4 regions of the Providencia sp. genome follow, and region 1 is predicted to be linked to each of the others. Evidence: predicted binding sites of a transcription regulator. Region 1 holds the regulator's gene; each other region holds the start of a gene.
The links. The regulator CRP, encoded in region 1, controls carbon source genes, mostly activating them, when cyclic AMP is high. The targets are predictions, from matches to a motif close to ATGTGANNNNNNTCACAT.

Region 1 (8,398 bases):
TAATACCTATTTTTTGTAATTTATAACTCAAATCTTTTGCTGTTAGTCCTGATCCACCAATACCAACAATTTGAACTCTGTTTGATTTATCAATGATATCTACAATCTTTTCGAACTGTTTAAAATCAATGTGCTTTGTGGTTTCTGTAATGGAATGATTTTTTTCCATTGCCAGTTTTTGTGCCACCACCATCAAATTATCTTCTTGTGCAATTCGATTATGTAACGCGATATGAGGATTAGCTTCATTTAGTTGTTGGCGACCAATAATCTCGCTGAGTGCAAGTTTAAGTGCAGGATATCCCTTCACCCCAACTTTTTGACTAAACTTAACAATAGCAGACTGACTGATATCCAGTATCTCTGCCAATTGTTGTGACGACAAATTCAAGACTTCTTCTGGTTTCTCAATAATAAATTGTGCAATTTTACGCTGATTTTCAGCTAATCGCGGCAATAAGTAAGTAATGGTATCGAGTAATGTCATTCAAGCTCCTTATTGTTTATACATAATTATTGTTGAAAATAAAAAATAAATTATTCCTTTAATAACAAGCTCATTACTTATTTAAAATCATTCATATTCAATAAGTAATAAAAAAAATCACCATTACTATTTAAAAAATATTCTTCCATACTGACAAATCAGAATAGATAGCACCGTGATCGAAATCACACCAAAGGAATAAATAATTCCTTAATATTGCCACATTAATAGATTTAGGAGCAATTTTTTATGACCATTGATTTAAGTAAAATGGTAACTGAGAGCCGTAATCAGGCGAGCACCAATATTGACCAACTTTCCACTCTTGAGATGCTGCAAGTTATCAATAATGAAGATAAGCAAGTTCCTCTCGCCGTTGAAAAAGTATTACCTGAAATTGCTCAGCTCGTTGATAAAGTCGCCGACGCCTTTTTAAGCGGTGGCAGACTAATTTATTCAGGTGCTGGTACTTCTGGTCGTTTAGGTATATTAGATGCGAGTGAGTGCCCACCAACGTTTGGTACGCCTCATGAACAAGTCATTGGTTTAATCGCAGGTGGTCATCAAGCTATTTTTCGTGCTGTAGAAAATGCCGAAGATAAACCCGAAATGGGCGTGCAAGACCTAAAAGATATCCATTTTAGCAATAAAGATATTTTAGTCGGCATTGCCGCAAGTGGGCGCACACCTTATGTTTTAGGCGCTATGGCCTACGCTCGCTCAATTGGCGCAATCACTGCATCAATTAGTTGTAATCCAAACAGTCCGGTTTCTAATGCCGCAGATATCGCCATTACACCGGTAGTTGGTGCTGAAGTTGTCACAGGTTCATCACGAATGAAAGCCGGCACCGCACAAAAATTGGTACTGAACATGATTACTACCGGTGCCATGATCCGCATTGGAAAAGTATTTGGTAATTTGATGGTTGATGTTGAAGCCACTAATGCCAAATTAATTGAGAGACAAACTAAGATTGTGATGGAGGCAACTGAATGTGATAGAGAAGCCGCTGAATCTGCATTACAACAATGTGATAGACACTGTAAAACAGCAATTTTAATGATCTTATCAGGCTTAAATGCAGATGAGGCACGCCAATTGCTCAGTAACAACAAAGGTTTTATTCGTACTGCACTCAATATTGCTAAATCCACCGCCTAACGTGCGCAATGAGATGAGATAAAAAGCATGGCTAAAATAACAAAAGAAATGATGCTGCAGATCCTGCAACTAGTTGGCGGTAGTCATAATATCAAGCAATGCGGTAATTGCATGACTCGCTTACGTTTGACATTAAACAATGACCAACTTGTCGATAAAGCTGCAATAAAACAGGTTCCTGGTGTACTCGGTGTAATTGAAAGTGATGAGCAATTACAAATCGTACTCGGCCCAGGAAAAGCACAAACTGCCGCTGACCTAATGAATCATATTATTGAAAATGATGAAGATGCAGATATCGCATCGTCAGCTCCAACACAAGATCTTAATGAGATAGCCTCAGCAAACAAACAACAATTAAAAAAGAAACAAACAAGTGCAGTTCATCGTTTTCTATCCAAATTTGCGACTATTTTTACGCCATTGATCCCCGGTTTTATCGGCGCAGGTTTGCTTATGGGACTCGCTTCGCTGTTAAGCTTGCTCCTCGCAAATGAGAATCTATTTCCGCCCGACTCCCAACAACTTGGTTGGCTAAAAAGTTTAATCGCTTATATGGCCGTATTCGGGAAGGGATTGTTTACCTTTATGGGTATTCTCATTGGCTATAATGCACAAAAAGCTTTTGGTGGTAGCGGTGTTAATGGTGCCATTATTGCCGCATTATTTCTGTTAGGTTATGACCCAGCTGCAACTAAAGGCTTCTACTCCGGTATGACAGACTTCTTTGGCTGGTATATCGACCCAAGAGGCAACATTATTGGTATTTTGATTGCCTGTATTTTCGGCGCTTGGGTTGAAAAACAAGTACGTAAAATTATCCCAGCTAATCTTGATATTATTCTGACATCAACTATTACATTACTAATAGTTGGAGCCGCGACATTTATTTTCATCATGCCAATTGGTGTTTGGTTATTTAACGGCATGTCATGGCTATTCATGCATTTAAATGGTAATCCAATAGGTACTGCACTTCTTGCTGGTTTGTTCTTAATTGCAGTAATGTTTGGTGTTCACCAAGGTTTTATCCCTGTCTATGTAGCGCTTGTCGAAACCCAAGGGTTTAACTCACTATTCCCGATACTTGCCATGGCAGGTGCTGGGCAAGTAGGCGCTGCACTTGCGCTTTATATGAAAGCTAAAAAAGGCTCAGTGATCCGCAGCCAAATTAGTGGTGCACTTTTCCCAGGGTTCTTAGGTATTGGTGAACCATTAATTTATGGTGTTACATTGCCTCGTGTTAAACCATTTATCACAGCGTGTTTAGGTGGTGCTGCCGGTGGTTTCTTTATCGGTTTAATTGCTTGGATGGGCTTACCTGTTGGGCTTAACACTATATTTGGCCCTTCTGGACTGATTGCAATTCCATTAATGACTTCAGCACAAGGTGTGCTTGCAGGTATGGCAGTCTATGTTGGCGGTATTTTAGTGGCCTATGCCTGCGGATTTTTATTCACTTATTTATTTGGTAGTAAGAATATCGATTTAGATTAATTCGTAAAATGTTTTTAACTAAAGGCAGCTATTACGCTGCCTTTTTAGGTTTTATTCATTCACATTGACCGCATAATGACTTAGGTATATTTCAGCCTACTGTTACCATTCTATTCCAACCAAATCAACGGAACACACAGTGCAGTTAATAATCCCATCACCAAATTAAAAATAAACCATGCACGGCGACTGCGTAAAAACAGTCCAATTAAAGAACCAAACCCCATCCATATCAGTCCAGCAACAAAATTTACAATAATAAATGCAATACTCATTATGATAATTGACTCAGTAAAAAGCTCCCCCGGTAAGCTGAAACTCCCCACTGCGCCTAAACCCATCATCCATGCTTTTGGGTTTAAAAACTGCAATAATCCCCCTTGATACCAAGTTACGCTTTTTACTGCTTCGCTATTTGTCTTAAGTGGTGCATAATTCGCAGTTGCTGTTTTCCATGCTAGCCATAACAAATAAATGCTACCAGCTACTTTTAATATCACATGAATGGCTGGATATAACAGCAAAAGCGCTGCAATACCAAATGCAGACAAATAAAGTATGGATTGCATGCCAAGCATAATTCCTAGCAATAATGCGATACTACGACGAAAACCCGAATTGGCAGCACTGGATGTTAATAACATATTGTTAGGGCCGGGTGTCACCGCCGCAATGAATAAAAACGTAAAAAGAGAAAAAATAAGCCCCAGTGTCATTTATAATCTAATCCTCAACTTAAACTTGCACACTTGCATCACAAAAAAATAACAGTATGTTATGTGCCTCACAAGAGTTCTAAGAAATTAAATAAGGCTATGTCAGAAAATTTCCGTCCTATCAATTGGGCTAAAAATCCACATCTCCAAACCTTATTGCCAAGGATTTTTCGTCGAACGCCGAAAATCAAACCGACTTGGCAACGACTAGAATTGCCCGATGGCGATTTTATCGATCTCGCTTGGAGTGAAAAACCTGAGCTGGCAAGCCATAAGCCCCGCTTAGTTATTTTTCACGGCCTAGAAGGGAATTTTAAAAGCCCTTATGCACACGGAATGCTTGAAAGTGCGCAAAAACAAGGCTGGCTTGGTGTTGTTATGCACTTTCGAGGTTGTAGTGGTGAACCTAATCGTCAAAGCCGAATTTATCATTCAGGTGAAACCAGTGATGCACGCTATTTCTTACATTGGTTAAAACAAACTTGGGGCAATGTGCCAACAGCGGCGGTCGGTTACTCGCTTGGGGGCAACATGCTAGCCTGTTATCTCGCTGAAAATGGTGAGAATGCTGACCTTGACGCCGCGGTAGTTGTCTCCGCACCATTAATGCTAGAAGCCTGCTCTTTACGCATGGAAAAAGGTCTCTCACAGTTTTATCAGCGCTATTTATTGAATGGTTTGAAACGCAATGCAACGCGTAAATTGGTGCGCTATCCGGGGTCTTTACCATTGAATTTATTGCAACTGAAACAACTCAAACGCATTCGTGAGTTCGATGATGTCATTACTGCACGCATTCATGGATTTGATGATGCAACGGATTACTATCAAAAATGCAGCGCATTACCAAAATTGTCGCAAATCACCAAACCAACGCTGATTATTCATGCTAAAGACGACCCATTTATGGCTCCCGAAGTTGTGCCTGATTTAAGTCATTTACCCCATAACATTGAATACCAAATGACAGAACACGGTGGCCATGTTGGTTTTGTTGGTGGTAGTTTTAGAAAGCCACAAATGTGGTTAGAAACACGAATTCCGCAGTGGTTAGCACCCTATTTAAATGAGAAAAAACAATGTTAATCCCTTGGCAAGAGTTAGCCCCCGAAACACTTGATAACCTAATAGAAAGCTATGTGTTACGCGAAGGCACTGATTACGGAAGCCATGAAAAAAGCTTGCAAGATAAGGTTGATGATGTGAAACGCCAGTTAGTTTCTGGCGAAATTGTGCTAGTCTGGTCTGAACTGCATGAATCAATTAACTTCATGCCTAACAACCAATTCCGCCCGTAAACCCGCTTCGTTCGCTGTTTATTAAAATAGTGGCCAAAAGCGCAACGCAGGGAGACCACTATGTCGAAAAAGCATCCAATTATCGCAGTTACCGGTTCAAGTGGTGCTGGAACAACATCAACCAGCCAAGCTTTTCGTAAAATCTTCCATCAATTAAACATTCAGCCCGCAACACTTGAAGGCGATAGCTTTCATCGCTATACCCGACCTGAAATGGATATGGCAATCCGCAAGGCCAGAGAGCAAGGGCGTCACATTAGCTACTTTGGTCCAGAAGCCAATGACTTCGCACTCTTAGAGCAAACTTTAGTCGATTATAGTCAGACAGGACACGGACAATCGCGTAAATATCTCCACACTTACGATGAGGCAGTTCCTTATGGCCTACAACCGGGTATATTCACACCTTGGGAGCCTTTCACTGAGAACACAGATGTTTTATTCTACGAGGGATTACATGGTGGAATAGTCACGCCAGAGCACGATGTCGCCCAGCACGTCGATTTGCTTGTCGGTGTTGTGCCTATTGTGAATTTGGAATGGATTCAAAAATTAATCCGCGATACAACAGAACGTGGGCATTCTCGAGAAGCGGTCATGGACTCGGTTGTTCGCTCGATGGGAGACTATATTAATTATATTACGCCTCAATTTTCACGCACTCATATCAATTTCCAACGAGTCCCTACCGTCGATACCTCTAACCCATTTTCAGCCAAAGCGATTCCGTCACAAGATGAAAGTTTTATTGTGATCCGTTTTCGCGGACTCAAACAGATTGATTTCCCCTATTTATTATCAATGATAAGCGGCTCATTTATTTCGGCAATAAATACCATTGTCGTGCCCGGTGGCAAACTTGGCTTAGCCATGGAACTAATTATGACCCCATTAGTTGAAAAGTTAATTACACAAAAACAAGATTAACTTATCACTGTTCTAAATAACTGATGCTTACCAATAAATAAAACAAGCATCAGTTATTAAAATAAATAGGCAAAAATTAAACTTATTATTAGTTTTTAATTTCAAAGCTGTGTGTCACTTCAACCGCTTTTTCTAACATCAACGCCACTGAACAATATTTTTCCGCCGAAAGTTGAACCGCGCGCTCAACCGCTTTTTCTGTTAATTCATGACCTGTTACAATAAAGTGCAAGTTAATGTGAGTAAAATAACGAGGTGCTTCATCGCGACGCTGCGAAGTTAATTTCACCTCACAATCCATAATATCATTACGGCCTTTTTGTAAGATAGAAACGACATCAATTGCACTACAGCCTCCAGCGGCCATTAATACCATTTCCATTGGGCTAGGCGCTTTGTCACCTGCATTTCCATCCATCATCACTTGATGCCCAGATGCTGACTCACCTAAAAAAGAGAGTCCTTCAACCCATTTAACTCTTGCTTCCATTGTTATTCCCCTTGAAAAAATAATCTTCAGAAACACATTGTTCCATAGATATAGCCAATATTACATCAGCTTTATTTAGCTGAAGCGATACAGGCGAGACTTTCTGGATTGAATGTGCTACAAACAATACTTAGTTGATAGGATTAAGATCAAGACTCAACGTTTTAATTGATCATATTATAGTGTCGATATTAACTTACTTCATATCTGCTGCATGTATTAATTAGAGTAGATAAGGTAAACTAATATGCTAAGCTAGTGACTTTAAAGACAGCCCTTCTAGCACGCTTTTTTGAATGGCTGCAATAACATACAGAGGATAACGCTAATGGTTCTCGGCAAGCCACAAACAGACCCTACTCTTGAATGGTTTTTGTCACACTGCCATATTCATAAGTATCCATCAAAAAGCACACTGATCCATCAAGGTGAAAAAGCAGAAACCCTTTACTATATCGTGAAAGGTTCAGTGGCTGTTTTAATCAAAGATGAAGAAGGCAAAGAAATGATTCTCTCCTACCTAAATCAAGGAGATTTCATTGGTGAGCTTGGGTTATTCGAAGAAGGTCAAGAGCGTACAGCGTGGGTTCGTGCAAAAGTAGCCTGCGAAGTCGCTGAAATATCTTATAAAAAATTCCGCCAACTGATTCAGGTTAACCCTGATATCCTTATGCGCCTTTCTGCACAAATGGCAAGTCGCCTACAAACGACTTCTGAAAAAGTGGGTAACCTCGCTTTTCTAGATGTCACCGGACGTATTGCTCAAACACTGTTAAATTTAGCCAAACAACCAGATGCTATGACTCACCCAGACGGAATGCAAATCAAAATTACACGTCAGGAAATTGGTCAAATAGTAGGTTGTTCACGTGAAACTGTCGGTCGTATCCTAAAAATGCTAGAAGATCAAAATCTGATATCTGCACATGGTAAAACGATAGTCGTCTACGGGACTCGATAATTTATATTCTGGCCTAGCTTGATTGGCTAGGCTACTATTTAAAAACAACCTTATATCACTGATATAAGGTTGTTTTTTAGAATGAAAAAAATACCTAAATTAAAGAGTATAAATAAAATCAATATTATTTCGTTATACTATTTACACGGCGCATTAGACATAGTAAATACATATAGAAATAATATTATTCAGATAATATATTAGGGATAGTAAATACACATAGAAATAAATAATCGTTTATTTATATCATCAAAGTCTTTACCTTATCTATAATTAGCATAACTAATTAACTAATAGATTACTGGAAAATATATGATTATAAATATAAATAACCTCAACAGATATAATGAGAATTTAAATACTTCAAAAAACACTGGAACAGCATCCAACACAAGTATTCAATCAAATAATCATTCATCTACTTATGAAGAAATAAATAGCGTCACACCCTCACAGAAATCAAACCCGTTAATAGAGAAAAAAACAATTCCCTGTAGTTATGAAAACTCAGTACGCAGACAAAAAAGGAATAAAAATGTAATTATTGATTCCATTGACTTTAAAGCATCACAATCAAAATTCATGAATTTAAGTCAAAATGGAAAAATTCCAACTAGCCCATTCATTACTAAAAAAGATATAAATGGACATAATAACAACAGAAGGTTAATTGATAAAAAACCAATTAACTTTAATGAGGCCTATAAAAAGTTTGAAGGGAAAGATTTTATAAATAAAAACAAATCTCTAACTTGGGACTCTGGCTATGATGACCATTTGACGTTTAAAAATAAACCAGTAGACAATGAATTAAATATTGATTATGAACCAACTTTCATAAATTCAAATTTATTGAGG
Region 2 (8,398 bases), on a different contig from region 1:
TTTTATGTTATGGATTACGGACAGATTTTTCAGGATTATTATTTGAGGGTAGTCAATATTTGTTAGCTTGGGCCGATAAATTAGTTGAGCTTAAAACGGTTTGTTATTGTGGGCGTAAAGCAAATAAAGTATTAAGAATTGGTAGTGATGGTATTGCTATGTATGAAGGCGCACAGGTCGATATAGGCGGAAATGAAAAGTATATATCGGTATGTCGCAAACACTACTCAGAAGCCATTGAGCAGGCCAAATTAATGAATAGTGGAGTAATACCTAAAAAGCCAATTCATTTTAGTTAAGAGCAGGGCAAGCCTAAACTAGCTTAATAGATGAATTGATGCTTACTTCTCTCTTTAAGTGTATTTAAGTGATAAACACTGCATTAATATAGAAGCTAAACAGAATAGACTATTTGTTGTATATCTAAATATGATAAATGTTTAAAACTACTCAAAAGAAAAGGCACTGTAAATAATATGCAGTGCCTTTTTTTATTAACTATTAACTATTTTTTAGTGCTTTTCTTTTCTGCTTTTGGTGCTTCAGTAGGGGCTACAATTTCTTCTGAAAATTCACGGCCATAGAATGAGTCTAATAAGATCTGTTTAATTTCCGAGATTAACGGGTAGCGTGGGTTTGCACCTGTACATTGGTCATCGAATGCATCTTCCGATAGCTTGTCTATTTTCGCTAAGAAATCAGCTTCAGTAACACCAGCTTCACGTATAGATTTAGGAATACCTAAATCTGCTTTAATTTCGTCTAACCATGCTAATAGTCTTTGTATTTTAGCCGCAGTACGGTCACCTGATTTACTTAATCCCAGATGATCGGCAATTTCAGCATATTGACGATGAGCGTGAGGACGGTCGTATTGGCTAAATGCAGTTTGTTTTGTTGGGTTTTCATTTGCATTGAAACGAATTACATTACAAATCAACAATGCGTTTGCCAAACCATGTGGAATATGGAACTCAGAACCAAGTTTGTGAGCCATTGAGTGGCATACGCCTAAGAATGCGTTAGCAAATGCAATACCAGCAAGGGTTGCTGCATTATGTACGCGCTCTCTTGCTACAGGGTTCTTAGCACCTTCATGATAACTTGCTGGCAAGTATTGTTTTAATAAACTTAAAGCTTGAAGCGCTTGCCCATCAGTAAATTCACTTGCTAAAACAGAAACATAAGCTTCTAGTGCGTGAGTGACGGCATCAAGACCACCGAAAGCGGTCAATGACTTAGGCATATCCATGACTAAATTAGCATCCACAATGGCCATGTTTGGTGTTAATGCGTAATCAGCAAGTGGATATTTTTGGCCTGTTTTGTCATCTGTCACTACGGCAAATGGTGTCACTTCAGAACCTGTACCTGATGTCGTTGTGATTGCAACTAGTTTTGCTTTTACACCCATTTTAGGGAAACGGTGAATACGTTTACGGATATCCATAAAGCGTAATGCCAATTCTTCAAAATGAGTTTCTGGATGCTCGTACATTACCCACATAATTTTCGCTGCATCCATTGGTGAACCACCACCTAATGCAATAATCACATCGGGTTGGAATGCATTCATCTGCGCTGCACCTTTACGGACAACAGACAAAGTAGGGTCAGCTTCAACTTCGAAAAACACATCTGTTTCGATATGATGTTTTTTCAGAACGTTAACGACTTCATCCACATAGCCATTATTAAACAAGTAGCTATCCGTTACGATGAGTACGCGTTTTGCACCGTCAGTCGCAATTTCTTCAAGAGCAATAGGTAAACAACCACGGCGGAAGTAAATTGAGTTAGGAAGTTTATGCCATAACATGTTTTCAGCTCTTTTCGCCACAGTTTTTGTGTTAATTAGGTGTTTTGGTCCAACGTTTTCTGAGATGGAGTTACCCCCCCAAGAACCGCAACCTAGCGTTAGAGATGGTGCTAATTTAAAGTTGTACAGATCACCAATGCCACCTTGGGATGCAGGGGTATTGATTAAGATACGAGCGGTTTTCATTTTGTCGCCAAAATAATTAACGCGAGCATGTTGATTGTCTTGATCTGTATAAAGGCATGAAGTGTGGCCTATACCGCCCATTTCTACCAATTGTTCAGCTTTTTCAACAGCATCTTCAAAATTCTTACCGCGATACATAGCTAAAAGAGGCGATAATTTTTCGTGAGCGAAAGGTTCTGAATCATCAATGACTTTAACTTCACCAATTAGGATTTTAGTGGTCACTGGAACGGTGATACCAGCCATTTCTGCAATTTTATAGGCAGGCTGACCAACGATAGCTGCATTTAAGTTACCATTTTTTAAGATGATATCTTGAATGGCTTTAAGTTCTTTACCTTGGAGTAGGTAGCCGCCATGTTTAGAAAAACGTTCACGGACTTGGTTATAAATTTCATCAACAACAACGACAGATTGCTCTGAGGCACAAATAACGCCATTATCAAATGTTTTAGACATTAAAATAGAGGCAACTGCGCGCTTAATATCTGCTGTTTCATCGATAACGACTGGTGTATTACCTGCACCAACACCAATTGCAGGTTTTCCTGAGCTGTAAGCCGCTTTAACCATTCCTGGACCACCTGTCGCTAAGATCAGGTTAATGTCAGTGTGGTGCATTAATGCATTTGAAAGTTCAACCGTCGGTGCATCTATCCAACCAATAATATCTTTTGGTGCCCCAGCTTCAATTGCTGCTTTTAAGACGATTTCAGCTGCACGATTAGTTGCATTTTTAGCACGTGGATGTGGTGAGAAAATAATGGCATTACGCGTTTTTAAGCTAATCAGTGATTTAAAGATAGCAGTAGAGGTTGGGTTTGTTGTTGGGACAATACCACAGATGATTCCAATAGGTTCAGCAATAGTAATAGTGCCAAATGTTGGATCTTCAGAGAGCACGCCACAGGTTTTCTCATCTTTGTATGCGTTATAGATATACTCTGAAGCGAAGTGGTTTTTAATCACTTTATCTTCAACAATACCCATTCCTGATTCTTCGACTGCGAGCTTCGCTAATGGGATACGCGCATCTGCGGCAGCAAGTGCAGCAGCGCGAAAAATTCTATCCACTTTTTCTTGAGAAAAGCCTGCGAATTCACGTTGAGCTTTTTTGACACGAGCAACGAGTTCATTGAGTTCGGTAACGTTAGTTACGGACATATAGATTACTCCTGATAAATGTTAAATTTTTAAGCCAATGAGCAATGCATCTATAAATACTGTAGTAATAAGACTAGCCGGAAAGAAAAGTATAGATAGTTTTATTAATATTTCAGCTCGTTACTGCTAATTGGCTTAAAAATCTGTTTAAAATTGAATGAAATGATCTGTTATCTGCAAGGTAGTATCTCTATCAGTTAATAACAGGTTAGCAAATTAGTAATTAAATAAAGTGATCTTAATCACAAAAAATGCAAGCTGACACCTTTCAGCATGAATATTTCGGCTTAAGTTAAATTGATGATGAATATTTATTAATAAATTTACCTTTATGGTCGGATAGAAGGTGAATTTCAAAACTTTTTACAATTTTTAAGTTACAAAAATAAGTCACCATTAAAAGGAAGATAAAAAGTAACATAATCAAATTAAAGGAAATCATGGTTTATTCAAGGAATTTAATTGTATCAATGATAAGATTAGCAATAGGTGAAATCTCTCGAATGAGAATCTTGTAAGGATATGAATGGGTGAGCGCAGCATTACTGGATTTATCGGGCTATATTAAGTTTTTTATTGGTCTATTTGCGTTAGTAAACCCAGTAGGAATTCTACCGGTGTTTATTAGTATGACTAACTATCAAGGTATTGCGGGAAGGAATAAAACAAATACGGTCGCTAATTCTTCAGTAGCGATTATTCTTTGTATTTCTTTATTAGTGGGTGACTCAATACTTGCACTCTTTGGTATTTCGATAGATTCGTTTCGTATTGCGGGTGGAATACTCATTGTAACGATCGCGATGTCGATGATCAGCGGAAAAATAGGTGAAGATAAACAAAATAAACAAGAAAAAACAGAAACCGCCGTTCGCGACAGTATCGGAGTGGTACCTTTGGCATTACCACTTATGGCAGGACCTGGTGCAATCAGTTCTTGTATTGTCTGGTCTTCTCGATGGAATGGATGGCAGAATTTTATCGGTTTAGCGATTACGAGTATATTTTTTGCTTTTTGTTGTTGGTTATTGTTTCGTTCAGCATCTTTACTTGTTCGTTATCTTGGGCAAACAGGTATTAACGTTGTGACTCGTATTATGGGTTTACTGCTTATGTCATTAGGTATTGAATTCATTGTCACTGGTGTGAAAGCGATATTTCCTGGTTTACTCTAATTTTTATATTCTTCTATTCAAAATAGCCGGCTAAACCTAGGCGGCTATCCAACCTCTAATCTCATTTACTTTTAAAAAATCAAAGTATTACCATTAAAGTGAGCCACTCTTATTATTATTGATATTGTAAGAGGATATTTTAACTGCTTATTTAATAGGCACTTAAAGGTGATTTTGGTAATAAATATTTTTTGTCATTATATGCCGCATTTTTTGCCAAATCAGGCATAAAAAATGTGGAATTGTGAGCTAAGTAAAATTATTCACTATTCTAATTGGTGTTTGTTAATGATATGTTTATATTCACTTTAATGATTATTAAGAAATTATATAAAGAGCCTATCTAACTTATTGTAATTTAATTATATTTATAAAATTAATGGTTGAGGGAAATTTAAGAATAACTTAAAATTTTATTATATGTTAAATTAGTGTTAATAAATTGATTGTTGAAAGGTAGATATTACTAGCGATATTTTTAGTTGAAAGACTCGTTTTATCAGTTAACTATCTAATAGATAAGATACTATTAACAACTTCAGGGGGATGTAGTGACAAAATCGATAACATATTTGAGCATACTTCCTTTTTTGTTTTTAGCGTTAGAGGCTAAGGCAAATGAACTTACTAAAAATGTATCACCGCAAATAATTACTATTAATAATGGCTCTGAAGTCGTATCCCTTGACCCGCATAAGGTTGAAGGTGTTCCTGAAAGTAATATCATTTTGAACTTATTAGAAGGATTGGTTTATACGGATATCGACGGAAAGTTAACACCTGGAGTCGCTAAAAATTGGGAGAATGATAAATATACGCGTTGGATTTTTACATTAAGAGAAGATGCACGCTGGAGTGATGGGACTCAGGTTATCGCTGAAGATTTTGTTTACAGTTGGCGACGTTTAGCTGATCCAAAGACAGGTTCTCCTTATTCAAGTTATTTACAAAATGCCTATATTGAAAATGCTGCTGAAATATTAAAAGGAGATATGCCAGTTGAATCTCTCGGTGTTAAAGCGTTAGATAATCATCATTTAGAAGTTACATTAAGTCGTCCTGTTCCATATTTTGTGGACATGTTAGGACATACTGCGATGAAACCCGTTAACATGAAAATCATTGAACAGTATGGTGACAAGTGGACCCAACCTCAAAATTTTGTCGGAAATGGCGCTTATTTATTAGATCAATGGATTGTTAATGAACGTATTGTTGTTAAACGCAATCCGCAATATTGGAATAATAAAAATAGTCGAATTAACCAAGCTACCTTTTTATCAATCTCCTCTGAAGTTAGTGATATTAATCGTTACCGTAGTGGTGAAATTGATATTACAAACTCGGCCATTCCTCCCGCACTATTTCAAAAAATGCAGGTAGAAAGACCAAATGAATTATATGTACGCCCATACTTGTGTACTTTCTATTATGAGATTAACAATCAAAAAGCACCATTTAATGACTCAAGGGTGAGGGAAGCAATTAAATTAGGCTTAGACAGAGAAACCATTACAAATAAAATTATTGCGCAAGGACAAACTGTTGCTTACGGTTTTACACCTACTTTTATTAATAATGGTGATTTCGCATTACCTAGTTGGGTTAAATTAAGCCCAGAACAACGATATCAAAAAGCCAAGCTATTGCTAGCCGAAGCCGGATATAATGAAAAAAATCCGCTTAAGTTCTCTCTTTTATATAACACGTCCGATCAAAATAAACAGCAAGCTATTGTTGCAGCTTCTATGTGGAAAAAAAATATTGGAGCGCAAGTTATATTACAAAATCAGGAGTGGAAAACATCATTACAAAGTCGGCATGAAGGAAATTATGATGTTGCTCGAGCAACTTGGTGTGCGGATTATAATGAGCCTACCTCTTTTTTGAATATGATGTTATCGCAAAATAGTAATAATACGGCGTTTTATAAGAACAAAGGCTTTGATGCACTACTCGAAAAGGCCTTAATCGCGCCAACCCCCCTCGAACGTAATCAAATTTATCAACAAGCTGAAGCGCTATTAGATGCCGATTCTGCGATTGTCCCCGTTTATTACCGCGTTAGTGCTCGAATGATAAATCCGACAGTTGGTGGATTTAAAGGTGAAGACCCTCTTGATTATATGGATATTAAGCGGTTATATATAAGAGAAGATGATAAATAATATTTAAATAACTACAAAAAGTGCTTACAAACATGAGTAAGTAAATACATCAACAACACAATCATAATAATAGTAAGGGAGTAGCTGATACGATGAGTAAATTAATCAATAAAACTCTTGTTGCATTAAGTGTTACTGCTGGACTCATGGCGGGTAGTGTTGCAAGTAGTTTTGCAGCAACAATCCCTGCTGGTGTCGAATTGGCAGAAAAACAACTTTTAGTACGCAATAATGGCTCAGAACCTCAATCACTTGATCCTCATAAAATTGAAGGTGTTCCTGAATCGGCATTAGCAAGAGATCTGCTAGAAGGTATTACAATTGTTGGCCCAAATGGTGAAATCTTACCTGGCTCAGCAACGAGTTGGGAAAATAAAGATTTTACTGAGTGGACATTTAAAATTCGTGAAGATGCAAAATGGTCAAACGGTGACCCAGTTACTGCGCAGGATTTTGTATACAGTTGGCAACGTTTAGCTGATCCAGATACCGCATCACCATATGCAAGCTATTTACAGTACGCCCATTTTCTCAATGTCGATGATGTTATTACTGGTAAGAAAAAACCATCAGAATTAGGCGTCAAAGCGCTTGATGACCATACTTTGGTTATTACGTTAAGTGAGGCAGTGCCTTATATTCCTAAATTGTTAATTCACTCATCCATGTCACCCGTTAATAAAAAAACGATTGAAAAATACGGTGCCAAATGGACCCAACCACAAAATTTTGTCGGAAATGGTGCGTATAAATTAAAAGATTGGACCGTTAATGAACGTATTGTTTTAGAGCGTAGCCCAACTTATTGGGATAATGCGAATACGGTGATAGATCAGGTTACTTTCCTGCCGATCTCTTCTGAAGTTACAGATGTTAACCGCTATCGTAGTGGTGAAATTGATATGACTTATAGCAATTTGCCAATAGAACAATTCAAAAGCTTAAAAGAAAATATGCCGAATGAATTACGTGTAAGTCCATATTTGTGTACTTATTACTATGAAATTAATAATGAAAAACCGCCGTTTAATAATCCGAAAGTGAGAGAGGCGCTGAAGCTTTCAATGGATAGAGATGTGATCACTTATAAAGTGAAGGCGCAAGGTGATATTCCTGCATATGGATTTACTCCTCCCTTTATTTATGGGATGAATGCAGAAAAACCGGAGTGGTATACTAATATGACTCAGGAACAACGTAATGAAAAAGCGAAGCAATTACTGGAAGAGGCTGGGTATAATAAATCGAATCCACTGAAGTTTAATTTGTTATATAACACGTCTGACTTACATAAACGAATTGCTATTGCCGCAGCGTCAATGTGGAAGAAAAATATCGGCGCAGAAGTAAAACTTGAAAATCAGGAATGGAAAACATTCTTAGATAGTCGTCATCAAGGAACTTATGATATTTCCCGAGCAGGTTGGTGTGCAGATTATAACGAACCTTCTTCTTTCTTAAATATGTTACTTTCCTATAGTAGTAATAATACCGTTCACTATAAAAATACTGACTTTGACGCTGTAATGAAAAAAACATTACAAGTTAAGACTGATGAAGAACGTGCCGAATTATATAAACAAGCTGAGAAATTGCTTGATAAAGACTCCGGAATTGTCCCTCTTTACTATTATGTAAATACTCGCTTAGTTAAACCTTATGTGGGTGGCTATAGTGGTAAAGACCCATTAGATAACCTACATACTAAAGATCTCTATATTATCAAGCACTAGTCATATTAGTCTGGCTCTAATGATGGGCCAGACTTCATTTGACCATTACAGCCTAATAGGCAATAGAAGTAGGAAAGGGCAATGTTTAAATTTATTTTGCGTCGTTTACTTGAAGCAATTCCGACACTTTTGATTCTTATCACCATTTCATTT
Region 3 (8,398 bases), on a different contig from region 1:
ATATTCAACAAGCTGGATTATCTGGCGACTTTGATGTGACCGTGACGGAAACGGATGGTACTGAACGCCGCTTTATTGTGCCTTATTCCGCATTGCCGATGATGTTGCGTCCTGGTAGTTGGAAATATGAATTAACAGCGGGGCGTTACAATGGCTCACAGACTCAAGGATCGAAGCAATCAGATTTCGTGCTCGGTACGGGAGTGTATGGTTCACAAAGTGGGATCACATTATTCGGTGGTGTACTTGCAGCAACGGATTACCAATCCATCAGTGCAGGGTCGGGGATCTCATTAGGGGAGATTGGCGCAGTTTCGGCAGATATTACTCAGTCAGTTGCCAAGTTTCAAACAGTGGCGGGGAAATCTGATCGCAAAACGGGTCAATCATATCGGTTACGCTATTCGAAGAGTTTAGTCTCAACGGGTACATCTGTAGATTTAACGGCACTCCGTTATTCGACAGAACACTTTTATAATTTTAGTGAATTTAATAGTCAGGGCTATAGTCTTGAAGAGGGAGTCACTCCATGGACTTTGCAACGTCGTCGTAGCAGCTTCCAAACACAATTAAGTCAACAATTAAACGGGTACGGTACGCTACATTTTCGAGCGCATCGAGATGACTATTGGGGGGGAAGTAAAACCTTAACAGGATTATCCTTGGGATATAGCGGAACGGTGAAAAATGTCAGCTTTGGTGTGAATTACAATATTGACCGAATGAACGATACAAATGGAAATTGGCCTGAAAACCGTCAAATCAGCGTCAATATGAGTATTCCTTTGCGTGTTTTTGGTTATTCAGAGGATTTACAGTCTATCTATGCGACTTCGATGATGACTCAGGATAATCAAGGGCGGACACAAAATCAAATTGGATTGAGTGGTAGCCTAGTTGATAGTGCGATGTCGTACAGTGTCTCACAAAGTTGGGGAAACCAAGGGCAAACAGCGGTTAGTAATGTCAATTTAGGATATCAAGGTAATAAAGGTAGTTTAAGTACGGGGTATAGCTACAGTGGTGATTCTCGTTCCATTAATATGAATGCCAGTGGTGGACTTCTAGTTCATGCCGGTGGGGTGACATTATCTCGCTCAATGGGTGAATCAGTCGCGTTGGTCAGTGCTCCTGGTGCGTCTGGAGCCCACTTGACTAATGGTAATGCGACCGTAGATTGGCAAGGCTATGCTATTGCTCCTTATTTATCTGATTATATGAAAAACAGCGTGGGAATCGATCCGACAACATTGCCTGAGGGGGTGGATGTAACGCATTCAAATGTAAATGTTTATCCAATCAAAGGGGCGGTAGTTAAGGTGAATATTGCCACCCGCGTTGGTTATCAGGTATTAGTGACGTTGAAGCAATCAAATCAGCAACCCGTACCATTCGGTGCTATCGCAACATTAATGAATGCAACGAGTGGGGATGAGGTTAGCAGTATTGTTGGCGATATGGGGCAAGTATATCTAGCGGGTCTTCCTGAAGAGGGGGAATTATTAGTTAAATGGGGTGAGACACCAGACCGCCAATGTCGAGTGAAATTTGCACTTACGCATTTGAACATAAATTCAGATACCCCAATACGCCAAGTGACTTATACCTGCAACAGTGTAATTGATAAAAAAATTATGTTAGCAGAGCCTAAATAAGTAGAAATGAGTTCTATTCTACTCACGTTAGAACATGAAAAAAATAATCAAAAACGTATATTTTTACGTTGAGTTCATATTAATTGAGATGTTGGATTTCTGAAGGTGAAAATAAAATGCCAATAAATTTATTAAATAAATAATCACTTATATTTCGTAGTGATGGAATAAATTTCAATTTAATATAATGTAATGAAAAGGGCGAGCTTAATGATATTTAAATTAAAAAATAGTTATTATCGATGGATAGTCACTATATTAATTGGAATTGGGTACTTTTTGGTAGGAATGAATAATTCTTATGCGGCTAGGATTAATGCTTCAATTAATGAAGGTTTTATACCAGTAGGTTCTTTTTCAGGTTCAGTCACTGTTCCTGCGAATACATATTTAAATGAAAGTGACTCCTTATATTCAGGCTTTGCATTTGCACTTACAAGTATGGGAGGGGGTATTTGTTCCAGTAACCAAAGCAATTGGAAAACAATTGATGGTTATTATGGATATGAATTAGAGACTGGCATTTTATTAATTATATATGATACAAATATTACAGGAAGTGTAATTTCTTCTTCGCATGGGACAGTAGCAGTTAATGGTACATTTAATCGTTATGGCGTTTTATCTGGAGCGATACCACCAAAAACAAATTCAGAAAATTGTTACTCTTATTTAACTGAAAGTTTTAGAACACCAAGCAAAACGACAATACAAATAAATGGTCAATATGGTTACTATATTTCATCTCGTGCAGTTGCCGGTTCTTTTTCATTACAAAGAATTGGGTTGCGACGGGCTCAAGGTCAGGGAACAAATGGTGATTACATTAATATTAATGCTTCTGATTTACTAACGGTCACCTATATTCCCCCATTGAATTGTTCTATATCCGCGCCACCAACCATTAATTTTGGCACAATTAGTGGGCTAGATGTGAAGGAGAATACATTCTTAGCACAACAAGTTGGAAATTTGAATATTAATTGTTCTAGCGATGATTTCAGTAGAGCGGCGAGTGTGAAGGTGCAAATCTTGGGTGAGGCGGTACCAAATTATAGCTATATTCTACAGCTACGTAATGAAAGGAATGAACCTGCCCCAGGAGAAATACGAGGTTGGATAAATAGACCTGCGGATCAAACCTGTAGCGGTTATGGAAGTGTAACTGATGGTTTATATTTTGGTGACAGCAGTAAATGGTATAGCAGTGGCGAGCTAAAAGTAGGTACAAATATAATTCCTTATGTCTTTAATTTGTGTGGCAGTGGCCACAATAAAGCCAATAATTTGGGGCGCGCAAGTGCTACTGCGACCATTAATCTTTTGTGGAATTAAATTGAGTGATGAGTTTAAGTGTAAGACTTAAGGGTTCCACTTAAGATAAACATTGATGATAAATACCGATAAAAATGATAGCTCACAACTAACTATAATCATTTTACTTTGACGATTAGGCAGAAATTGATTTGGTTTTCATTTGGTTAAGGAAATTGAAACGCACTTATTTTAATCGTTTTTTTTCAAGAAACGTTGTCAGTTATCACTAAATTTACGACTAATTGCTTCAGAATCATAAATCACCTTGATCCCTGATAGTGAACTCAGGTTTAATAAGGGTAATGTTTTGCGCAATAAGGGCGCCTTAAAGTGAAATTTTGCGCAATAGAATGGATTCAGCACTGCGATAGCCTATTTTATTAACAGTTGGCTGTCAGGAGCGTAGCAAATAAGATCAAATTGCGTTAGTTTCATGGTCTGGCTGTGAAATTAGTCATAATTTTGAAATGTGAAAACTGGCTTAAGTACGTTTTTATCCTACCTGGAGTATACTGATGACGACTCGTAAAACCCTTGCTAATGCTATCCGCTTTCTAAGTATGGATGCGGTTCAAAAAGCAAAATCAGGGCATCCTGGCGCGCCTATGGGCATGGCTGATATTGCTGAAGTGCTTTGGCGCTCCCACATGAACCATAACCCAGCAGATCCACATTGGGCAAATCGTGACCGTTTTGTATTGTCAAACGGACATGGCTCTATGTTGATTTATAGCTTGCTACACCTTACAGGCTATGACTTATCAATCGAAGAGTTAAAAAACTTCCGTCAACTACATTCTAAAACACCGGGCCATCCAGAATATGGTTATACACCGGGTGTTGAAACGACTACCGGTCCATTAGGACAAGGTATTGCAAATGCTGTCGGTTTTGCAATCGCAGAGCGTACATTAGCGGCACAATTTAACCGTCCAGGTCATGATGTTGTTGATCACCATAGCTATGTATTTATGGGTGACGGCTGCATGATGGAAGGTATCTCACACGAAGCTTGTTCTTTAGCGGGTACCCTGAAATTAAATAAACTGATCGCATTCTATGATGACAACGGTATTTCTATCGATGGTGAAGTAGAAGGTTGGTTTACAGACGATACCGCAGCACGTTTCGAAGCTTACAATTGGCATGTGATCCGTGATATTGATGGCCATGATGCAGAGCAAATTAATGCGGCAATTAATGAAGCGAAAAACCAAGCAGATAAACCAACACTTATCATCTGTAAAACAGTGATTGGTTTTGGTTCACCTAACAAAGCGGGTTCAGAATCTGTTCACGGTGCGCCATTAGGTGATGCAGAAATCGCGGCAACACGTGAAGCGTTGGGCTGGCATTATGCGCCATTCGAAATTCCACAAGAAATTTATCAAGCTTGGGATGCTCGCTCTGCTGGCAAAGAAAAAGAAAGCGCTTGGGATGTTAAATTTGCGGCTTATGCAAGTGCATTCCCTGAGCTAGCAAAAGAATTTACACGTCGTATGGCGGGTGAGTTACCTGCAAGCTTTGATGCTGATGCGAAGAAGTTTGTTGAACAACTGCAACAAAATCCAGCGAATATCGCGAGCCGTAAAGCTTCACAAAATGCATTGGAAGCTTTTGGTAAAGTATTACCTGAATTTATGGGCGGTTCTGCTGACTTAGCACCTAGTAATTTAACTATGTGGTCAGGTTCTAAAGCACTGAACGTAGATGTTGCAGGTAACTACATCCATTACGGTGTTCGTGAATTTGGTATGTCAGCTATTATGAACGGTATTGCGTTGCATGGTGGTTTCATTCCTTACGGTGCAACTTTCCTCATGTTTGTTGAATACGCGCGTAATGCGGTTCGTATGGCAGCATTGATGAAAATCCGTAACATCTTCGTTTACACACATGACTCTATCGGTCTAGGTGAAGATGGCCCAACGCATCAGCCAGTAGAACAACTTGCAAGCCTGCGTGTGACACCAAATGTCAGCACATGGCGTCCTTGTGACCAAGTCGAATCTGCGGTTGCATGGAAATATGCTGTTGAGCGTAAAGATGGTCCAAGTGCACTGATTTTCTCTCGTCAAAATCTGGAACAGCAACCTCGTACCGCTGAGCAATTAGCGAATATCGAAAAAGGTGCTTATATCCTGAAAGATTGCGCGGGCACACCAGAGCTTATCTTTATCGCAACTGGTTCTGAAGTTGAATTAGCTGTGAAAGCGGCTGACCAACTGTCTGCTGAAGGTCGTAAAGTTCGTGTGGTTTCAATGCCATCAACAGATGCATTTGATAAACAAGATGCGGCATACCGTGAAGCGGTTCTACCTGCAAATGTTAGCGCTCGTGTGGCTATCGAAGCGGGTATTGCGGATTACTGGTTCAAATATACAGGTCTGAATGGTGCAATTATTGGTATGCATTCATTTGGTGAATCAGCTCCGGCAGAACTTCTGTACAAAGAGTTCGGTATTACGGTTGAAAATGCAGTTGCATCAGCAAAAGCATTATTGAAATAGCTCCCAAATTAATTGCTGGTAAGTGACGGCAATAGAGCTAAAAAGCGCTCTTGTATCAATTTAGGTACAAGGGCGTTGTTTTTTTGTGCATTCGTACCTGTTTTGCTATTGCGTTCTGTAAATTTATCCCTTAATCTAATTCTAGATAAGCTGAACCGTTTCAGTTTTAGTTAATCCAATGAAAAAAATATCAAAAATGTCGAGTGAAGCACACTTTTGATGTTTGACAGCTAAAATGAGCAGTAGAGTTTGTGTGAGTCAGTTATCCTAAGCAACCGTGTGATTTTGCTCAGATATAAGGTATTCAATGGCAATCAGGGTAGCAATTAATGGCTTTGGTCGGATTGGTCGAAGTGTTTTAAGAGCTTTATATGAATCTAGCCGCCGTGCGGAAATCGTGGTGGTGGCAATCAATGAGCTGGCCGAGCCTGAAGGCATTGCGCACTTGTTGAAATATGATTCAAGCCATGGGCGCTTTGCTTGGGATGTGCGTCTCAATGGTGAGCTTCTACAGGTTGGTGATGACAATATCCGTATATTTCATCAATCTGAGATAAACCAATTGCCTTGGAAAGAGTTGGGAATCGACATTGTACTCGATTGCAGTGGGGCTTATGGCTCCCGTGAAGATGGCTTACAGCATCTTGCATCTGGCGCAAAAAAAGTGTTGTTCTCTCATCCGGGTACTGACGATCTTGATGCGACCGTTGTGTATGGCGTTAATCATGATAGCCTTAGACAAGAAGATAAAATTGTCTCTAACGCATCTTGCACCACAAACTGTATTATTCCTATTATCAAATTATTGGATGACGCGTTCGGCATTGAATCAGGCACGGTGACAACGATCCACGCATCAATGAATGACCAACCAGTTATCGATGCTTATCATAAAGACTTGAGGAGAACGCGTGCGGCAAGCCAATCTATTATCCCTGTTGATACTAAGCTAGCTGCCGGAATTACCCGTATTTTTCCGAAATTTGAAGGTCGCTTTGAGGCTATTTCGGTGCGTGTGCCAACCATCAATGTGACGGCAATAGACTTGAGCGTTACTGTGCATGAAAACGTCTGTGTCGAAAAAGTGAACTCACTATTGCACGGCGCCGCACAAGCACATTTTCGTGGTATAATAGACTATACTGAATTACCACTTGTCTCGACGGATTTTAATCATGATCCCCACAGTGCCATTGTTGATGGAACTCAAACGAGAGTAAGTGGTCAGCATTTAATTAAAACCCTAGTCTGGTGTGATAACGAATGGGGTTTTGCTAACCGGATGCTAGATACAACGCTAGCGATGGCAAAAACAGGTTTCAACTAATTGACTACTGATAATCAGCTATTGATATACAAAAAAGTTTGGTATGCCTGATTATTTACATAGGGTCGATAAAAATTTTATAGAGAATCAACAAGAGGATTCACCATGTCTGTAATTAAGATGACCGATTTGGACCTAGCGGGTAAACGCGTTTTTATTCGTTCTGACCTAAACGTTCCTGTAAAAGATGGCAAAGTTACTTCTGATGCGCGTATTCGTGCTTCATTACCAACAATTGAAAATGCTCTCAAGCAAGGTGCTAAAGTCATGGTCACTTCTCACCTCGGTCGCCCGACTGAAGGTGAATACAACGAAGAGTTTTCTTTACAACCTGTTGTTGACTATCTGGCAGCAAAAATTGATTACCCAGTTCGTTTGGTTAAAGACTATTTGAATGGCGTTGATATTGCTGATGGTGAGTTAGTCGTTCTAGAAAACGTTCGCTTTAATAAAGGCGAGAAAAAAGATGATGAAACCCTATCTAAACAATATGCTGCACTATGTGATGTTTATGTGATGGATGCATTTGGTACGGCTCACCGTGCTCAAGCGTCAACGCATGGTGTTGCAAAATTCGCTCCTGTTGCTTGTGCAGGTCCATTGCTGAGCAATGAACTGGAAGCATTAGGTAAAGCGCTGGGTAACCCTGCGCGCCCAATGGTAGCGATTGTTGGTGGTTCTAAAGTTTCAACTAAACTGACTGTTTTAGATTCACTGTCTAAAATTGCTGATCAACTGATTGTTGGTGGTGGTATCGCAAATACCTTTATCGCTGCGCAGGGTAATAATGTGGGTCGCTCATTGTATGAAGCAGACCTAATCCCTGAAGCGAAAAAATTACTGGCTAACTGCCAAATTCCAGTGCCAACAGATGTTCGTGTTGCAACTGAGTTCTCTGAAACTGCGGCTGCCACTTTGAAACCAAGCACTGAAATCAAAGATGACGAACAAATTTTGGACTTAGGTGACGAATCCGCAGAACGTTTGGCTGAGATTCTGAAAAATGCAAAAACCATTCTGTGGAATGGCCCAGTTGGCGTATTTGAATTCCCTAACTTCCGTAAGGGAACAGAAATCGTTGCTCGTGCAATTGCCGAAAGTGACGCATTTTCTATCGCTGGTGGTGGTGACACCCTAGCAGCTATCGATTTATTTAATATCGCTGATAAAATTTCCTATATCTCTACCGGCGGTGGTGCTTTCCTTGAATTTGTTGAAGGTAAAAAGCTCCCAGCTGTTGTGATGCTAGAAGAACGTGCTAAAGCGTAATTAATTTGTTCATACACAATAGGCGGCATTGACCGCCTATTCACCACAGGACCTTTTCACATGTCTAAAATTTTTGATTTTGTTAAACCGGGTGTTATCACGGGTGATGATGTACAGAAAGTTTTCGCAGTTGCCAAAGAAAATAACTTTGCATTGCCAGCGGTGAACTGTGTTGGTACTGATTCAATTAACGCCGTACTTGAAGCGGCAGCAAAAGTACGTGCTCCTGTTATTGTTCAGTTCTCAAACGGTGGCGCTGCATTTATCGCAGGTAAAGGCTTGAAAGCGGAAGGCCAACAAGCGGCTATCTTAGGTGCAAT
Region 4 (8,398 bases), on a different contig from region 1:
ACTAAAGGAACAACAGCACGGAAAGGACCAAAGAAACGGCCGAAGAATACGCCCCAAATTCCCCAACGATCAAAGAAGCGTTGCCCTTTATCTATCATTTGCGGGTTGCGAGAAATAGGCCACATTTTACGAACATTATCTTTGTAGTGAAAACCGAACCAATATGAAAGCCAATCGCCAAAAAACGCGCCTAATGCCGCCGCTAGCCATAATGGCCAAAATACAATGCCACTTTCACCAATCAGAGCGCCTAGCGCCAATAAAATAACGGTTGCCGGTAACAACAAAGATAAGAAAGCGAGTGATTCACCAAATGCGAGAAAGAAAATGATAGGCAGAGCCCATATTTCATGTTCACGAGTAAAATCTGTCACAACCGTGACTATTTCATTGAGAGTCAAGGAAATCCCCTATCATGAGTTAATTCGTGAGTTCACTATTTAGAGTATGACATTCAAATAAATCAAGCTGCAACGAACGAGTAATAAATGTGGTTTCATTGCAGCTTGAATATATTGCTATTCGAGGAAATGATTTTGCAGCAGGTCACGACCTTTATTATCAAGACCAAAATCTTTTTCTAACCATTTATCGACATTACCATAGTGCGTCTCGATGCTTTTTAACGCAGTCTGTAAGAAATCTTCCCGCACTGAGTAAACATACTCAAATTTCTTCAATATGCTGTCACTCATTCTTTGTGCATGTTCTTCTAATAAAATTTTACGAAATGGTGCAAGCGTTTCGTTAGTCAGTAAATAATCTTCCATTACCGTATCTAAATCTGCGCCGAGTGCAAATAGAACTAACGCTGAGCCCACACCCGTTCTATCTTTACCCACAGCGCAATGCTGTACTATTCCGCCTTTTTCAGGTTGTTTTAGCATATTAACAAGTTGATGATAAGCGGGGTTATTCAATGGCAACAGTTCATATAAACGAAACATGAAAGCTTGGGGATCGAATTGGTCTAAAATCTCTGGCGTGAGCTTGTCTAAGTTTGCACTGACTTCTTTTGCTAATGGATTTGCGGGGGCATGGACATAATGCGCACCATCCCACACTAAATCTGGTTTATCACGAATTTCAGCGTCATCACGATAATCTAAAATTTGAAATAAATTTTGGGATTGTAAAATATGTTGATCTTCTGATGTTAAACGGTCTAAAGCACCTGACCTAAAAAGCTTTCCCGCTTTTATTTTATTACCATTTGATAATTTTTTTCCGCCCAAGTCGCGAAAATTGATCCCGCCCTTTAAAGGGAGAACCGAAGGGTGAAGATAAGGTGTTGTTGACATAATTATCCCTTTTATACCCACCATGCCTCAAGTTACAGGGATGTAGACATCGCTTGAGTTCCTTTATCTGCACATTTTTCTGCATTTATCGGGATAACATGACTTAGCACTTGCCTGCTGCTTGAATGATGTTGGGCTCGAAATATTAATAGTTGTTATAAGACAATAACAGATTGATTGATTAAATGAATAAGAAAACTACCTGCAATTTACAGTAGATTGTAATAAATGATGAACAGAAGTGGTGAACAAAAAAGTAACTAAGCCCACCTACACTGTATTCACAACCGAGCGAAATACGTAAGTGGGCCAGTAAATGCGGAATTACAGTAGGCGGCGAGCGGCTTCAACCACAATGCTAAGTACATTGCCTTCTGTTTTTTTCAATAATGTTTCGTTAGGGATTTCTTGTTGAGTACGGTTAACAATAACACCTGCAACCATACCAGCACGTAAACCTTGGCTTGAACACATGGTTAACAGCGTTGCTGATTCCATTTCATAGTTCATTACGCCCATATCTTGCCACTCTTTCATTGAGCCTCTAAAGTGACGCATTACACGGCCACTGTAGGTATCATAGCGCTCTTGGCCTGGGTAGAAAGTATCTGAAGATGCCGTTACACCAACATGAACTGTCGCGCCTGCGTCTTGCGCGGCAGCATACAGTGCGTTAGTACATGTAAAATCAGCAACAGCAGGATACTCGATCGGGGCAAAATGTTGACTAGCGCCGTCTAAACGTACAGCACCTGTTGTGACTAATACATCACCTACATTGATATTTTCTTGAATTGCACCAGTTGTACCAATACGTAGGAAGGTACGAATACCGAGCTGAGCCAACTCTTCAACTGCGATTGATGTTGATGGGCCACCAATACCGGTTGAGCAGACGATGACAGCCTTGCCATCTAACTCACCACGCCAAGAGGTAAACTCACGTAATGACGCAAGATGTACAGGGTTATCCATTAGACGTGCTATTTTTTCAACACGGTTAGGGTCTCCAGGAACAATCGCAACAGTTGCACCCTGTAAGTCCCTTTTCTTTAAACCTAAGTGGAAAACGTCGGACATATCAAACTCCTTGGCTCAATGACATCATTAAATTGATTAATTCTTACTAATATAGCGATAAACATACACATATTTAGTGACCAATATCTACTTTAATGAATTCACAATCATATTGATTTCATTAAAATGAGATCCGCATCACATTAACGCAGTAATATTGCTATAAGGATGCGTTCAGTATAGTTGAATGTGAATAATAATTGAAAAAAGTGCCAATAAAGGCACTTTTAATTAGTGGCATAAATAAAAAACTATTTACTATCAGAGAATTACATCAAGGATCAGAACGCCAACAAGGCCTATCATCCAAGCGATTGTTGTTGGAATAGACCAAACCATAATCTGTTGTTTAACGTCCTTAATCCCCATCATTCTGTTCACAACCCAATAAAGGCTGTCGTTAAAGTAACCGAAGAACAGAGACCCCATTGTTGCCGCTTGCGCCGCAACCAATAAGTTAATATCAGGTATCTGACTAATGATTGGCGCTGAAATTGATGCAGCGGTGATCATTGCGACAGTACCGGAACCTTGAATTAAACGTACTAACGTCGCGATAATAAAAGGAATTAAAACGGGTGTAATTGGCAAGCTTGCCACATGCCCCGCTAAGATATTACCAGTTCCACTATCACGTAATACCGCCCCTAACGCCCCACCCGCACCGGTGACTAACAAAATGATACCCGCCGCTTGCAAACCTTCTTCCATGCGATCGATAACTTCTTCTTTCGTCGATTTTGGCATCAATGTGTAAACTGAAATCAGCACACTAATAGACAGCGCGATGATAGGCGCACCTAGAAATTCAAATGTTTGAAAGTACCAATTGTCATTCATCCCTAGGAATGTGTCTGTCTTTAGTAATAATCCATTGATAGCATTAATAAAGATCAACAAGATCGGAGTAGCTATTGGCAATAAAGATAAAAATAGGCTTGGTAGCGGTTTATTGGCTTTCTCTTCCATATAACGCGCATGGATATCATGTAAATCACCGCTTTCTAAATCAGCAGGGACAAATTCAGGATATTTAACTGCTAACCATTTTGCATATAAAACGATACCGATAACACAAGGCACAGCCAGTGCCATACCCGCTAAGATCATCGCACCAATATCAACGCCAAAAATACCTGCAACACCCAAAGGACCTGGTGTTGGTGGAACGGAGTGATGCGTTACAACTAACCCACCCGCTAAGGCAACACCAAGCGTTAACAAGTTGCGCTTGCCATTTTTTGCGAGCGCTTTTGCTAATGGATATAAGATAACGAAAGCAGAATCAACAAAGATTGGAATACTGACAATATAGCCGGTAATTGCCAGTGCCCATTCTTCACGTTTGTTACCTAACCATTTAATAAAACTAAATGCTATCCGTTCAGCTGCGCCCGAAACTTCGAGCACCCTTCCCATCATGACCCCAAGCCCGATAACAATACCAATGCTACCGAGTGTTGAACCAAATCCCTTGGTAATAATAGTCACAGTTTCTGCTGCTGTTAAACCACCCGAAATACCAGCAATAGTGGCAGCAATAAGCATGGCTAATAGCGCATGAACACGAGTTCTTAATACTAAAAAAATCAGTACAAAAATGGCTACAGCAAGACCAATAACAGGAATATAGGACATCGTTTATCTCCTACTTGGCGCGGCCGTGATGAGTGATAAACGAATGAATCGCATCACTAAATGAGCCATCGGCACGAAAACCTAAGTTCAATGCACGGCTAATATCGAATTTTCCTGGCCAACTAGCGACAATGCGGTTAATCGCATCATCAGGCTCAAAACGAATAAGATTGACGGTTTCTTGTCCTGCAACATCACGTAATGAATCAATCATTTCCTGCACAGTGACCGTAATACCCGGTAAATTAACAATACGTGATTGACCAAATTTCTCAGCCGGTACATTCACCGCATGAATGAAATTGCTGACTACTGTTTCAGGGCTAGATAGCCATAGCGCAAGATCAGGTGAAACTGGGCAAACACTTTCGATTCCATTTAATGGCTCGCGAATAATACCGCTAGCAAATGATGAAGCCGCTTTATTGGGTACCCCAGGACGAATGCTGATTGTTGGCAAGCGCATGACGCGGCCATCAACGAAACCTTTACGTGAATAGTCGTTAACCATCAATTCACACATAGCTTTTTGTGCGCCATAAGAAGACTGTGGATTAACTACGCACAGGTCGGTGATGACATCCGGTAATTGGCCACCAAATACCGCAAGTGAGCTAGTGAAAATGAATTTTATGGCTGAATTTTTAGCTTTTACGGCTTCCAATAATTGGCGAGTGGATTCAAAATTCACTTTCATGCCTAAATCGAAATCGCTTTCTGCATGGCTACTGACGATTGCCGCTAGGTGAAATATAACGTCTGTTTGCGCATCAATTAGCGTATCTGCAGCGCCTTGTTGCGTTAAATCTAAAGCAACACAACTCACTCTCGAATCTTCAATAGGTGATGTAGGGCATTGAATATCCGCTAAAATAAGCTGTTCGAAATTTAAACCCTGACGATTTTTAAGCAAAGCAGTGGCTAGCTGCTGGCCTAAAAAGCCAGCGCCACCGGTAATAATAACTTTCATTGTAATTCTCCTGAAATAACCTATTGCAGGCTATTCGCTTCTAGGTAAGATGTTTTTATGTTTTGATTAAATGAAGTTTTATGTTTTGTTCTGTTATCCGCTGCACTGCATCACTTGGTAACTGATCATCACAGATAATGTCGTGCAATTGATTCAAAGGGCAAACACGGAACATGCCATATTTGCCAAATTTGCTGCTGTCAGAGACCAACACGCAGCGCCGAGCTACATCGAGTAATGTCTGTTTTATTTGAACTTTTTCTTCATGGGGTGTTGAAACACCATGGAGCAAGTCCCATGAACTGGTACTGATAAAAGCTACATCAACATTGAGTGTTTGCAACATCATAGCGGCGGTATTACCAACGCATGAATGATTGCGTTTATCAACCTGACCACCTGTGTGGTACAAATTGAGTTGTGATTTATTCATCAAATACTGCATGATAGAAAAATCATTTGTCACGATCGTTAAGTTAAAACGTTCACCCAGCACGCGGGCAATCTCAAATGTTGTGGTACCTGCATCGAGATAAACAACTTGCCCATCTTCAACCAACGAATTCGCAAACTGACCTATTTCACGCTTACTACGGTGATGAAGCCGCGCCTTTTCACTCCAAGGTAATTCTTGGCGTAACACGTCATTCAACCGAACACCACCACTAATCCCGACAACCTTCCCTTCCTCTTCTAACATGCGAATATCACGTCGCACCGTCATATGAGATACATTCATTAAATCAACCAGGTCATTAATAGACACAGTTTGGTACTCATGTACGTAACGATAAATAAAATCACGACGCTCTGAAGGGATCATAGGTTCTCCGATTTATGACTGAGCTTGTTTTAACCAGTCCAACCCCGCTTCCGTGCGACCTGCTGGATGATATTCACATCCAAGCCAACCTTCATAACCCATTTCATCTAATTTCTTGAAAATCCATGGAAAGTTAACTTCACCGCTGTCGGGTTCGTGGCGTTCTGGAACTGAAGCAATCTGAATATGACTAAATTTACCCCATAAACGCTCAATTGTTTTCACTAAATCACCTTCCATGATCTGGCAGTGATACAAATCCAATTGAATAAAAACATTTTTGCGATCAATAAGTGGTAATAGCGCTTCAGCTTGTTTTTGTGTTGTCAGAAAATAACCAGGCATATCACGCGTATTGATAGGCTCAATAAGTACTCGAATGCCATGCGGTGCCATCACATCGGCGGCATACTGAATGTTTTTAATAAAACAGGCCTTTTGTTGTTCAGCAGTGAATTTCGTATCCACCTTGCCAGCCATGGCATGAACCTGCTTACATCCTAAGGCATTCGCATATTTCAGGGCGGTGAATACCCCTTGCGCAAATTCATCTTCACGCCCAGGAATTGATGCCATACCACGCTCACCCGCAGTCCAATTTCCCGCAGGCATATTAAATAAGACCTGAGTTAAATGATGTTTTTGTAATTCGAACGCAATCGAATCGGCATCTTCTTCATAAGGAAAAAGATACTCAACCCCACTAAAGCCGGCCTGAGCTGCACGCTCAAAACGTTGTATAAACGGTACTTCGTTAAACATCATGCTGAGATTTGCTGCAAATTTAGCCATCTCTTGCTCCTCATTTCTGTGGATAACGACTTTCGAGCTCTTGAACTTGCTCTTGCGTTAATGTAGTGAAGCCATGTGGCCGCAGCGTGATATATAAACGTGCGGTATCTTCTAGCTCTTCCGCATTGAAAAAAGCTTGCCTGAGTGTTTTACCACCAACCACTGGACCATGATTTGATAACAATACCGCGTTATGATTTGGCGCTAATCGGGCAATTTCTTCACCAATCCGGTCATCCCCTGGGGGTAAATATTCAATCAACGGTAATTTACCCACCCGCATCACATAATAAGGTGTAATCGGAGGTAAACAGTTAGTGCTATCTAACCCCGGCAGGCACGAAAGTGCAGTCAACCAAGGTGAATGTAAATGAACAACAGCTTGGCAATCAGGGCGTTGTAGATACATTGCCATGTGCATCGAAACTTCTTTTGTGGGTTTATCACCACCTATCCAGTTGCCTTGTGTATCTAATTTACTCAATCGATTCGGGTCTAAATCACCAAAGCTTGAGTTTGTTGGCGTGACAATAATGCTGCCATCCGCTAATCGCGCACTAATATTTCCTGCACCACCGCTACTATAACCACGGTTAAACATCGACTTTGCCCAGTCGGCTAATTCTTGGCGCAGCGCCTTTTCATCACTCATTAAACATCTCCTGTGCAAACTGGAAGAAATTCTTCTGACCGAAATTGCCAGATTTCAGTGCCAACCAGTTACCGCTTGCCAAATCTTGAACCCACGGCACTCCCGGTGCAATTGGGGCTCCAATGCTTAACTGCTCAGTTCCTAAGCTCTGCACAACTTTCCCTGAAGTTTCGCCACCAGCAATAATAAAAGTGTTATATCCCTGAGCTTGTAATAATTTCACAACTTCACCAAATACGTTTTCCACTGCCAAACTTGATTGTAATGCGCCATATTTTTGTTGAATTTGCTTTAATAATTCAGGGGGCTGTGTTGCATATAACAACGGTGCCAAGCTCGTCACTTGCTGTTCTTGTACCCATTTAGCTAATGACTGCGCGTAATGAGGATTATCCAAACACTCGCCAACATCTAGTGCTTTCGCTGGCGCAATTTGTTGATAACTTTGAACTTGAGCATTAGTCATAACAGAACAACTACCGGATAAAATGACTGTTTTTCGTCCAACAGCAGCAGGTTTATTACCATGACCGGCATCTTTTCCCCATGGGCTCTGGCTGTCGACATTTGCTAAAGCCGCACCTAAACCTGAACCTCCGGTGAGCAATGGCATGTTTTGAACCGCTTTAGCAATAGGCAATAAGTCATCCATAGTGAGGGCGTCGATTACTGCGTAACTAACACCTTGTAAAGCTAAACTGGTGAGTTGCAAGGTTATGGCATCACAACCTTGCTGAACGTCAGCAAGCTTAATCAATCCTGCTTTACCTCGTGATTGTTTCTCCATAACGCGTAATAAATTCGCATCTGTCATTGGAGTCACAGGGTGGTGCTGCATTCCGCTTTCATTTAAAAGCTGACCATTTACGAATAAGTGACCATGAACTACTGTTCTTCCGTTAACAGGCAATGCAGGGCAAACTAGTGTTAAATCAGTTTTTAAGTACTTCATTAATGCATCAGTCACAGGGCCAATATTGCCTTTTTCAGTCGAATCAAAGGTCGAGCAATATTTAAAGAAAATTTGCTGGCACTGTGCTTGTTGCTTTAACCAATGACATGCATTCATTGAAGCCTGACAAGCTTCATCAGCAGAACAAGACCGACTCTTTAAACTAATAACAATGGCATCAACATCTTGT

Region 2: the regulator CRP is predicted to act here: its motif matches at 3,400-3,417, upstream of adhE (bifunctional acetaldehyde-CoA/alcohol dehydrogenase).
Region 3: the regulator CRP is predicted to act here: its motif matches at 5,760-5,777, upstream of epd (erythrose-4-phosphate dehydrogenase).
Region 4: the regulator CRP is predicted to act here: its motif matches at 2,508-2,525, upstream of udp (uridine phosphorylase).

What each region holds. Positions count from the first base shown of each region.
Region 1 covers NZ_JBQDNB010000036.1:26,044-34,441, forward strand. The annotation lists gene ACTH6U_RS19535 (MurR/RpiR family transcriptional regulator) at 1-487, opposite strand, end outside; gene murQ (N-acetylmuramic acid 6-phosphate etherase) at 737-1,651, shown strand; gene murP (PTS N-acetylmuramic acid transporter subunit IIBC) at 1,679-3,148, shown strand; gene ACTH6U_RS19550 (LysE family translocator) at 3,259-3,864, opposite strand; gene ACTH6U_RS19555 (hydrolase) at 3,964-4,950, shown strand; gene ACTH6U_RS19560 (YheU family protein) at 4,944-5,162, shown strand; gene ACTH6U_RS19565 (phosphoribulokinase) at 5,223-6,089, shown strand; gene ACTH6U_RS19570 (OsmC family protein) at 6,178-6,579, opposite strand; gene crp (cAMP-activated global transcriptional regulator CRP) at 6,908-7,540, shown strand; gene ACTH6U_RS19580 (hypothetical protein) at 7,853-8,398, shown strand, end outside.
Region 2 covers NZ_JBQDNB010000002.1:277,872-286,269, reverse strand. The annotation lists gene ACTH6U_RS03065 (thymidine kinase) at 1-299, shown strand, start outside; gene adhE (bifunctional acetaldehyde-CoA/alcohol dehydrogenase) at 506-3,169, opposite strand; gene ACTH6U_RS03055 (YchE family NAAT transporter) at 3,700-4,344, shown strand; gene ACTH6U_RS03050 (ABC transporter substrate-binding protein) at 4,935-6,512, shown strand; gene oppA (oligopeptide ABC transporter substrate-binding protein OppA) at 6,605-8,245, shown strand; gene oppB (oligopeptide ABC transporter permease OppB) at 8,327-8,398, shown strand, end outside.
Region 3 covers NZ_JBQDNB010000001.1:169,844-178,241, reverse strand. The annotation lists gene ACTH6U_RS00810 (fimbria/pilus outer membrane usher protein) at 1-1,655, shown strand, start outside; gene ACTH6U_RS00805 (hypothetical protein) at 1,866-2,990, shown strand; gene tkt (transketolase) at 3,488-5,482, shown strand; gene epd (erythrose-4-phosphate dehydrogenase) at 5,790-6,809, shown strand; gene pgk (phosphoglycerate kinase) at 6,915-8,078, shown strand; gene fbaA (class II fructose-bisphosphate aldolase) at 8,139-8,398, shown strand, end outside.
Region 4 covers NZ_JBQDNB010000004.1:18,287-26,684, forward strand. The annotation lists gene ACTH6U_RS04530 (DedA family protein) at 1-401, opposite strand, end outside; gene ACTH6U_RS04535 (tyrosine-protein phosphatase) at 519-1,301, opposite strand; gene udp (uridine phosphorylase) at 1,626-2,381, opposite strand; gene ACTH6U_RS04545 (GntP family permease) at 2,643-4,019, opposite strand; gene denD (D-erythronate dehydrogenase) at 4,030-4,989, opposite strand; gene ACTH6U_RS04555 (DeoR/GlpR family DNA-binding transcription regulator) at 5,045-5,812, opposite strand; gene otnI (2-oxo-tetronate isomerase) at 5,825-6,604, opposite strand; gene otnC (3-oxo-tetronate 4-phosphate decarboxylase) at 6,615-7,256, opposite strand; gene otnK (3-oxo-tetronate kinase) at 7,249-8,398, opposite strand, start outside.